DNA from 3 places in the Paenibacillus sp. GD4 genome. Region 3 is predicted to be linked to each of the others. Evidence: predicted binding sites of a transcription regulator. Region 3 holds the regulator's gene; each other region holds the start of a gene.
The links. The regulator LexA, encoded in region 3, represses DNA repair genes until DNA is damaged. The targets are predictions, from matches to a motif close to CGAACATATGTTCG.

Region 1 (3,280 bases), 830 kb from region 3:
AAAAAGGCACGCCGCCGGCATGCCTATTCCTTCAAGCTATTTACGTAACCTTGCTTCTCTTCCTGCCTGGCAGCTTGAGGTTCACATCGTTCATCTTAACCCTGTAATCCTGTCTGCCCTGCCCCTTCGGATTAGAGGTTTTCATTTTCGAAAATAAGGAGGTTAGCAGGTAGGCCGCCTCATACAGGGTTATATAAATAAGGAAGATGATAAAGTAATTTACCCACTTGTATTTTTCGAACAAACCGAACATGACCAGTAATGGTTTGAAACCAAACCCAAATGCCAGTGCAGTTAAGACGGCATACAGGTGAAAGTTTTTCCCTCGCTTAAGGGTCCATTGATAGACGAACATGATCGCTACCGGGATCAGCGCAGCATCTAATGAAACACTGGGCAGAAACGGTATTACCTGATATGGGTATCCCCATAACCCGTAACGGATGCCGAATACATCTGTATAAGCAAATAGCACATGAGTGGCGAATCCATAAAATGCGATTTGGTAAATCCTTGTCCGATCAATAAATCTGTATACTAGAATGAGTGGGATTATAAGCATAGCCAGGATTGTCCAAAATTGCCAGGTGGTAAAATTGGAGTATAGAGACCAATAATTAACCCCCTCACGAGTAAGCTGTTCTTGAGTCGATACTATATTATGAAAATAATCAGCTTGTGTTTGCGTCATCCTTGTGTTCCCTCCTTGTTGTCCTTAGGGTACACAATTAATAACAGTAATATTACGCAATTTCCTTGGCCGTTGGATCAACAGCACAACTATTCCGGAACATAGGTCAACCTGATCACCTGTTCGCCAATTCTATCGCTTGCCACCAGGCGCAGCGGCGGCCGCGGCCCGGCGAAGAACGGCTTTCCGTGACCCAGCACGACTGGATGGAGATAGAGTCGATACTCATCAACGAGACCGAGCTCGGTTAGACTGTGAGCCAACTCCGGCCCGGCAACTTCAATCTCCCCTTCATGCTGAGCCTTCAGCCTACGTATAGCCGCTGCGAGGTCGCCCTCGATCAGAGAAGCGTTCGGACCGACGGACTTTAACGTCCTCGACACCACCCACTTCGGTTTGCTTTGCCACGCCGCTGCGTATTCCCGTTCCGGCGCATCCCATTCCAAATGGTCTCCGTCCCAATACCGCATGGTCTCGTACATGCGGCGCCCGTACAGGATGCCTGCCAAGCTGCGCACGTCGTCGATGAAATGACAGAATAGCACGGGGTCGGGCTGAAATGCCGTGTGGTCGACGAACCCGTCCAGAGACTGGTTCAATGCGAAAATGATTTTTGCCATGCGGCTGACTCTCCTCCCTGGTTTTCTCGCACATTCATCATTAGGCGTTCCATTTGCAGCCTCCTTTATGTCTAGATTTTATCATCCAACAGCATGCCCGGTTTCTCATGGATTGCTAATGTGCACAGTCATGGCTCGACCAGCAATATCCAAGGGCTTTTAAGTCAACACTAACCAGCTTGTTTTTATTCCGTAAATAACCTATAGTCCTCCGGCGGAGGATCCTCCCAGGCACGTATGATAAGAATTGTCTCCGGATCTGTTTTATCCCATTCGATAAAACCTTCTTCAGCCAGTATCGCAAGCGAATCATATACAAGTTTTTCATTACGTCCCGTCTTGATCGTTAATTCGTGGACCGTTGGCGTTCTTCTACGGATAGCTGTAAAGTTTCCAATTATACGTAACAGCTTACGCTCGGCATCATGAAGCATATTGATTCACCGGCTTTACTGCCAGAATGTTCTCGATTCGAAAAGTTCTTGGGGCATTTCGATGTAAACAATGTGCCTTAACGATACCGCCAACTGAGGATTTCACATGGATCCGCCGCTGGGTGATTCGTTCGTCAAGGCCAATATAAATAATATCAATTGTTCTACCGACGTATTTTTCCATATCCATACATATCACACCTTTAACAGGAACGTTTGTTCTACTTTATGTTATACAGAACGAACGTTCTTTATGCAAGGAGGACTTAACTATTACCAATACTTCCTATCTAATGGTTACTGGGAAAGCGAAGCTGCAAAATGGAAAAATAAAAAAATAGCACACCCACAGGGGCATGCTATTTCTTAAGCTAATCCATCGGGCCGGCGGCCCAGTTATCGTAGCTTGCAGCGGAAGGTGGGGCATGTAGCACCATCTGGGCAATGAGCCTTGTATTGTCCAGTTTATTCCTGACATAAGTCAGCTCGCTCTTCGCCTGCTCCGCAGCCAGCTTCGCCTTCAATACAAGACGTCGCAGCTCATGCGTATGAGGCCATAGCTCCGCCTCACGCGCCTGTTCATTCTTGCCCTGAATCGTCCCCTGGTAGAAAAGCTCGTTCGTCTTGGCCGTTAACGCCAGCCTGCTCTCCTCCAAGTAGGACAACGCCTTCAAATAATCCTGCTCCGCCCGCAGTACCCGTTCCGGGAGCGACTGCAGCTCCAGCAGAATATCCTCCTTCTGCACAGCGCCAACCTCCCATTGATCCTATTAAAATATTTTCTTCTGCTGCCGGTCCGCCTTAAGGATTTCGACCGCTTCACGGAAGCGCATCGAATGCACAACCTCCCGCTCCCGCAGGAATTTCAGACCGTCCTGAAGATCGACATCGTCGGTCATATCGATAAGCCATTGGTATGTAGCTCTAGCCTTCTCTTCGGCCGCAATATCCTCGTACAAATCGGCGATCGGGTCACCCTTCGCCTGTATGTAGGCCGCTGTCCACGGCACACCGCTGGCATTTTGATAAAACAAGGCATTGTCGTGCGCCACGTAATGATCATCGAGTCCCGCGGCCTTCAGCATCTCCGGTGTCGCATCCTTTGTCAGCTTATACACCATGGTCGCAATCATTTCTAGGTGTGCAAATTCCTCCGTCCCAATATCCGTCAGCAGCCCGATCACCTTATCCGGTATCGAATAACGTTGGTTCAAGTACCGTAACGCCGCTGCCAATTCTCCGTCCGCTCCGCCATACTGCTCCAAGAGCAGTTTGGCCATGCGTACGTCACATTTGCCGACCCGTACCGGATACTGCAGCTTCTTCTCATAGATCCACATAGTACGCTCCCCTCCGTTAACGAATGTTTAAGAGAACCCTGCCATGGCGCTGCAACGATTAAAGCTCAGCCCGCCTTACAACGTTAAGCGCCATGTGCGTGCCTATACCTGCCACGGCCAAGGGCCTTCCGCCCACTGCCATGGATGCTTGCTGAAGCCGAAGCTGTGGCCATACTGCGTAAGCGGTCCGAATTC
Region 2 (3,280 bases), 4.4 Mb from region 3:
GATCTTCAGGGTGAGCGAGGACATCTCCGTCTCCCTTCGTTTCTTCTCCACAATACCGAGGGCGACCGGTAAGATGATGAAGTCCCGCATAAGCTCCAGCTCTTTTTGCGTCGGCGGCTCGGGAGCGGCTGCCGGCTGGGGATGGCTCAGCAGCATCGACTGCTCCTTATGCTGCGGCAGCATCATGCGGCTGGATTCCCACAGGCCGTTACCTTGGAGCTTCTTGCTCATTTATAATGACCTCCGATTTTTTGTGACCTCATCATGGCCTGACCTGCCGCTCGAAGCGAGGAGGCCCTGATGATCGCAGCGCTTCCGAAGCGTTCCTTGATGTGGTCCGTAGCCTTATCCAGGGCTCTCGTCTTGATCTGATCCTCGAACAGCGTCAATTGATAGCCGGAATCATCGATAAGACCGCTCAGCATAATCCCTACGCGGCGTACCGGCATACGATCCCAGTACCGGTAGAACAGCGCCTTCGCCGCTTCAAATACCGTATTGGTATGATTGGTGGGGTCCGGCATTTTCATCTGACGCGAGAACCCCGTGGGCTGCTCATACGGACTGCACATGCAGCTGACGGAGACAACCCATCCCATAAAGCCTTTGCTGCGGCAATCGCGGCAAACCTCCTCGGTCAGCTCCAGAAGCACCGTTTCCACCTCCGAGTTCTCCAGGTAGTCTCTCGGCAGCGTCATCATATGACCGACGGACTTGGGCGGCGTAAGGAAGGTGCCCGGCGTTACGGGAGAATCATCGAGCCCGTTCGCGGTTCGCCACATGACCTCGGCATGGATGTCGCTCTGCTTTCCGAAGCGCTTGCGGAACTTATCCTTGAGAAGCGGCAGCGGCGTGCGGGCAATATCCCCGATCGTATGCATGCCTAACCGGGTAAAGTGCCCTGTCATTCGTGAACCGACACCGAACATTTTATTCACCGGCTGCTTCCAGAGCTTCCCTTCCACATCCGACGGGTTGAGTGTAAAAATGCCCTCAGAGTTCTTCTTGGCCCAGATGTCCGTGGCCAGCTTCGCCAGCATCTTGTTCGTACCGATCCCTACCCTGACCTTCACTCCCGTCTGCTGCAGCACCTTCTGCTGAATCGATCGGGCGATCGTAACGGGATCCCCGAACAGCCGAAGGCTTCCGGTTACATCCAGAAACTGCTCGTCGATGGAGAAAATCTCCACAAGGTCCGTATATTCCTTATAAATTTGTGTAATCATCAGCGACACATCGATATAATGCTGCATGCGCGGACGCATGACCACCAGCTCGGGACACTTGTTCATCGCGGCTCCCAGGCGTTCGGCCGTCGTGACCCCGTATTCCTTGGCGATCGGGCAGGCAGCCAGAACAATGCCGGAGCGAAGAGCAGGGTCTCCCGCCACCACCACCGGCTTCTCCCTGCACCAGGGATGGTCGGCCTTCTCCACGCTGGCGTAGAAGCTTTGGCAGTCCGCCAAAAAAATCGTTCTTTCGCTTTTCCCGGTCATGTTAACCGCCTCCTTATGTCCATAAGCAAGGTCATGAGCTCCGCTTTCACCAGGCTCCTTAACATTTTAAAATGATGAATGTAGCCCCGGACCTTGTACTCCACCTCGATGCCCAGTGCATTCATTTCCGTCTTCAAAATTTGAATATTGTGCTTCCTCATCCTGCTCTTGATCGCCTGCAGCTCCGGAAAAATCGATCGTTCGACCTCTTGAAGGTAAGAGATCACATGGTGATAAACAACCTTGTCCTTATACAGCTTCAGCTCGTTCAGATCTCGTGCCAGCATATCCAGCAAAATAGGCAGCAGCGTGTATTCCTTGATGATTTGAATATCCTCTTCTGTCTCGACCCTTGGATTACCACTCATAATCACACCACCATATTGCGAACGTGTATTCGTATTCTTTATTATATACCGAACACAAGTTCGATATGCAAGCAAATTTTTTTGGAAACAAAAAGAAATGCCGCCCGGCAGCGTCGGAACGCAATCGAACGGCTCTCATTGAGCTTTCAGCAAACTTTCAGTCTATTTTCATGTTAATTTAATGTAAAGAAAATATAATGAAATTGTAAAAAAACGGTCAACGGAATAGCACCTGACGGAGGAGCCTGCCACCACAGAGGCTCTTTTGCTTTTTTCAACAAAGAAAGGAGAGGTTCTTTATGAAGCGGTTCAAAACCGGCTGGAGTCTGGGAATCTCCTTCGTGACGGCCAATCTTCTTGTCCTTGCGATGCAATATGCATCCTTTAAGCCGTTCGAGGACAGCTGGATTGACTGGATACGCGATAATATGCCCCTGTATGCTCTATCGACGGCGATTCTGTTCATCCTGATTCTCGGACTGGACGGCTTGTTCGATAATACGCTGTTCGCGGCAGGCATCGCAGCCGCGGCGGTCGGCGCCTTGACGTTCGGCAATTATCATAAACTGATGGTATTGGGGGAGCCGGTCTATCCCTGGGATTTAAACCAGCTAAGGCAGTTTTCGGAAATACTGAACATTGCCCGGGATATCGCCTCGCCGCGGATCGTGACCGCTGTGCTGGCCGGGAGCGTCGTGTTATTGACGGCAACGTTCTTTCTTCCGAGAGCCAGAAAGGGAATGGCTTACCGTTTCGGCTGTGTGTTCGCAGCGGCGCTCATGGTATTCTCCTGCTTTCACGTACAGAGCACGGTATTTGCCAAGCCGCTTTCCAAGCTGGGCGTTGTCGATCACAACTGGAACCAGCGGGAAAATTATTTGATGAATGGATTTGTGATCGCCTTTCTGCAAAATATAGGAGCGAAAATTCAAAGCCAGCGGGCAGGCTACAGCGAAGAAGAGATCAACCGGATCCTCCAAAAATATACGAACCCGGCCTCCGCTGCGGGGGCTTCCGAGGAGCAGCCGAATATCGTTCTGGTCATGAACGAATCCTTGTTCGATCCGACGCGGCTCTCCGGCGTCTCCTTCAGTGAAGATCCGCTCAGCAGACTGCACCGGAATGAACAGCGGTTTCCGTCGGGCAAGTCGCTGTCCCCTACGTACGGCGGCGGTACCTCCAATGTGGAATTCGAAGCACTCACAGGGCTTTCCATGTCGTTTATGAATCAAGGAGCAACGCCTTATCAGCAGCTTTTGGTCAAAACCGATCGCTTCCCGTCCATGGTCAGCCTGCTGAAGGACAAAGGCTACCAAACGACGGCGATTCATCCGTTCGACGGAACCTTCTACAACCGGAACCGCGTGTATCCGGTGCTCGGCTTCGATCAATTCATCACTCAGGATAACATCGCTT
Region 3 (3,280 bases):
CCGATAGTAACACTATCCTTATGAAACACAAACTCGCTAATGTCATCATGCTTGAAGGTACGATCTCCGCCAAACCGGCGGGAAGTAATCGAATCCTTCCCTACCTTCAAATAAGGACGACGCAGCCAGAAAATAAACAAGCCGAGGAAAATGTAGCTGCCCCCGGTGATCCAGTACAGGTTATCGTCCTGCCTGGTTTCACGGAAAATAATGAAGCAAAAAATCCCTGTCAGCACGAGCAGGATTGGCAAAAACCAGCTTCTTCCCCGATAAACCGTAGACTCCTCCGTTGTTGTCGCAGCGGTTATTTGTTGTTTCCCGTACTTCTGCCGATGCTTGTTCGCCATCTTACGATTGCGTCGGACCATGCGTTCCCAGTTACGCGCCATTTCCAATACCCCTTATTGTCCGTTTACCCTATTTTTTCTCTTCCTCATCGTCGACAAACTTAATGTTATCCAGCTGGGATCGTAACGAAGATTTGAACGCGTCGATATATTTCCTTCTTAGCTCGTTACGCTCTACCACTTCCTCATCGGTGAGTCCGTCCGCCTTCGCTTTGCGGGCCAGCTCATTAATCCGCTTGACGTTCGCATCGTGTTCGCTTTCGTGTTCGCTCATGACTACCCTCCAAGTTATGACTTGTCCAATGGTGATGAAGGAAACCTGCATTTACCTCATCGTCCCTTAATACTTTGACACTAAGGGGTAGGATTGTCAAGTGACGAGAGGGGAATGATCGAGAATACCAAGCATAGAAAAAAGGCGCTGCTTCGGATTCGACAGCACCTTCATCTTATAGTAAGACCCGCGTATTATCACAACTAAAAATTGTAATGGTCATAGCTAAACCCACTCACGGAAGCAACAGCTTCTGCCCTACTTTAACATTGCTGTTCTTCAGCCCGTTCATCTTCCTCAGCTCATGCACATAATCACGAACATCCGTTCCCTTCGTTGCGTGTTCAGTAGCGATCGACCATAGCGTCTCCCCCTGGTCCACGATAACCACTGCCTGCTCGGGCTCACTTTCAGTCGCAGCATAAGCGTCCTGGTCGCCGAACAGCGAAGCACCGAAGGCTCCGAAAGATAAGAAAAGCAATAAGGCCGTCACGGTAAAGATCACACGAGCGTTTAAGCCGTTGTTCTTCTTCTTGCTATGTAGCTGCTTGGACTCGTCAGCAGAATTGTATCTATGAATAAGTGTAGGATTTTGAATCATTAGTAATCGCCCCCCCAAACATTTGTTCTGTTCATAATATAACACGAACAAATGTTTGTGTCAACGATTTTTCGAACTCATGTTTGTACGAACTCCGGTTCTGTGTTATACTCCAAGTAATGATTACCAAAATTGGAGTTGATACGAATGAGCAAGATTTCCAACCGCCAACAGGCGATTTTGGATTTCATTAAGAATGAAGTTCGGGACAAGGGGTATCCCCCTTCGGTTAGAGAGATCGGCGAAGCGGTCGGACTCGCTTCCAGCTCCACGGTACACGGACATCTGGAGCGTTTGGAGAAGAAGGGGTTAATTCGCCGCGACCCTACCAAGCCGCGGGCCATCGAGATTTTGGACGGTACGGAGAATGACGGCGCTTATTCGGTGTCCGTTGCCCGCGTGCCATTAATCGGACGAGTTACGGCAGGCGTCCCGATCACCGCTACGGAGAACATTGAGGATTACTTCCCTCTGCCAAGCCACTTCGTTGGCGACAATAAGGTTTTTATGCTGAGCGTCATCGGGGATAGCATGATTGAAGCCGGCATTCACAACGGGGACTATGTCATCGTCCGCCAGCAGCAGACCGCGAATAACGGAGAGATCGTGGTGGCTATGACAGAGGAAGACGAGGCGACTGTAAAAACCTTCTATAAGGAAAAGGATCACATTCGTCTTCAGCCGGAGAATCCCGCACTGGAGCCGATCCGCTTGAAGCACGTGACCATTCTCGGCAAAGTCATCGGCCTCTTTAGAGATATTCATTAAACTCACAAACGCTCCAATCTACTTCACGGTAGAAGGAGCGTTTTTTATTGGCAACTGAAAGACTCTCCCGAAATCTGCAATAGTACAACTTTGAAGCCTTCAAAATCGTCACTTAAGACGTATTTCTGCGAATAAGCACCAATATACGGGGTGAATTGCTATCAGCAGCCTCTTTCCCCATACATTTTTGTATAATCGCACAAATGCACCAATGCCCCCCTTTCGCAATCCATTTGTTGTGCATTTGCAGAAATCGGGCAAAAAAGAAAAAGACCCGGATGAGATCACAAAAGGATCTCATTCGGGTCTCACTAGCTTAATATAAGGTCAAATACTGCTCGCGTTCCCATGCGTGAACCTGCGTGCGGTAGATATCCCACTCGATTTCCTTCAGCTCAACGAAATGAGCCAGTGCATGATCGCCCAATGCATCGCAGATGACGTCATCGCGCAGCAGCTCGTCGATCGCTTGCTTCAGATTCACCGGCAAGCTCGGAATCCCCTGCTCTTCGCGCTCCTCTTCCGTCATCACGTAGATGTTACGGTCGGTTGGAGGCGGCAGCTGGGTCTTGTTCTTGATACCGTCCAGGCCGGCCTTCAGCATAACCGCCAGCGCCAAGTAAGGATTCGCTGCCGGATCCGGGTTACGCACTTCTACGCGTGTACTCACGCCGCGGGATGCCGGAATCCGGATCATCGGGCTGCGGTTGCTCGCCGACCAAGCTACGTAGCAAGGTGCCTCATAGCCTGGTACCAAACGCTTATACGAGTTAACGGTAGGGTTCGTGATCGCAGCGAACGCGCGCGCGTGCTTCAAGATACCTGCCATATATTGTCTGGCCGTAGCGCTCAGACCCAGCTTGTCGCTCTCGTCATAGAACGCGTTCTCGCTGCCGCGGAACAAAGACTGGTGACAGTGCATGCCGGAGCCGTTCACACCGAACAATGGCTTTGGCATGAAAGTGGCATGCAGCCCATGCTGACGGGCTACGGTTTTCACTACAAGCTTGAACGTTTGAATCTGGTCAGCGGCCTTCAAGGCATCCGCATATTTGAAATCGATTTCGTGCTGACCCGGAGCAACCTCATGGTGAGAAGCTTCGATTTCGAAGCCCATTTCCTCCAGCGTGAGAACGATCTCGCGGCGGCAATTTTCGCCAAGGTCTGTAGGAGCAAGGTCAAAATAACCGCCTTGATCGTTCAGCTCCATGGTCGGGTTGCCCTTCTCATCGGTCTTGAACAGGAAAAATTCCGGCTCCGGACCTACGTTCATCGCTGTATAGCCCATCT

Region 1: the regulator LexA is predicted to act here: its motif matches at 1,955-1,968, upstream of RAC89_RS06000 (WYL domain-containing protein).
Region 2: the regulator LexA is predicted to act here: its motif matches at 1,883-1,896, upstream of RAC89_RS22645 (YhjD family protein).

What each region holds. Positions count from the first base shown of each region.
Region 1 covers NZ_JAVCYK010000001.1:1,256,528-1,259,807, forward strand. Annotated here, with positions in the region: gene RAC89_RS05990 (CBO0543 family protein) at 41-691, opposite strand; gene RAC89_RS05995 (dihydrofolate reductase family protein) at 781-1,311, opposite strand; gene RAC89_RS06000 (WYL domain-containing protein) at 1,735-1,935, opposite strand; gene RAC89_RS06005 (hypothetical protein) at 2,117-2,491, opposite strand; gene RAC89_RS06010 (manganese catalase family protein) at 2,516-3,085, opposite strand; gene RAC89_RS06015 (spore coat protein CotJB) at 3,188-3,280, opposite strand, start outside.
Region 2 covers NZ_JAVCYK010000001.1:4,792,590-4,795,869, reverse strand. Annotated here, with positions in the region: gene RAC89_RS22655 (YhjD family protein) at 1-231, opposite strand, end outside; gene RAC89_RS22650 (DNA polymerase IV) at 228-1,496, opposite strand; gene RAC89_RS22645 (YhjD family protein) at 1,493-1,864, opposite strand; gene RAC89_RS22640 (LTA synthase family protein) at 2,164-3,280, shown strand, end outside.
Region 3 covers NZ_JAVCYK010000001.1:426,399-429,678, forward strand. Annotated here, with positions in the region: gene RAC89_RS01920 (hypothetical protein) at 1-389, opposite strand, end outside; gene RAC89_RS01925 (DUF896 domain-containing protein) at 418-621, opposite strand; gene RAC89_RS01930 (LysM peptidoglycan-binding domain-containing protein) at 857-1,222, opposite strand; gene lexA (transcriptional repressor LexA) at 1,370-1,990, shown strand; gene glnA (type I glutamate--ammonia ligase) at 2,307-3,280, opposite strand, start outside.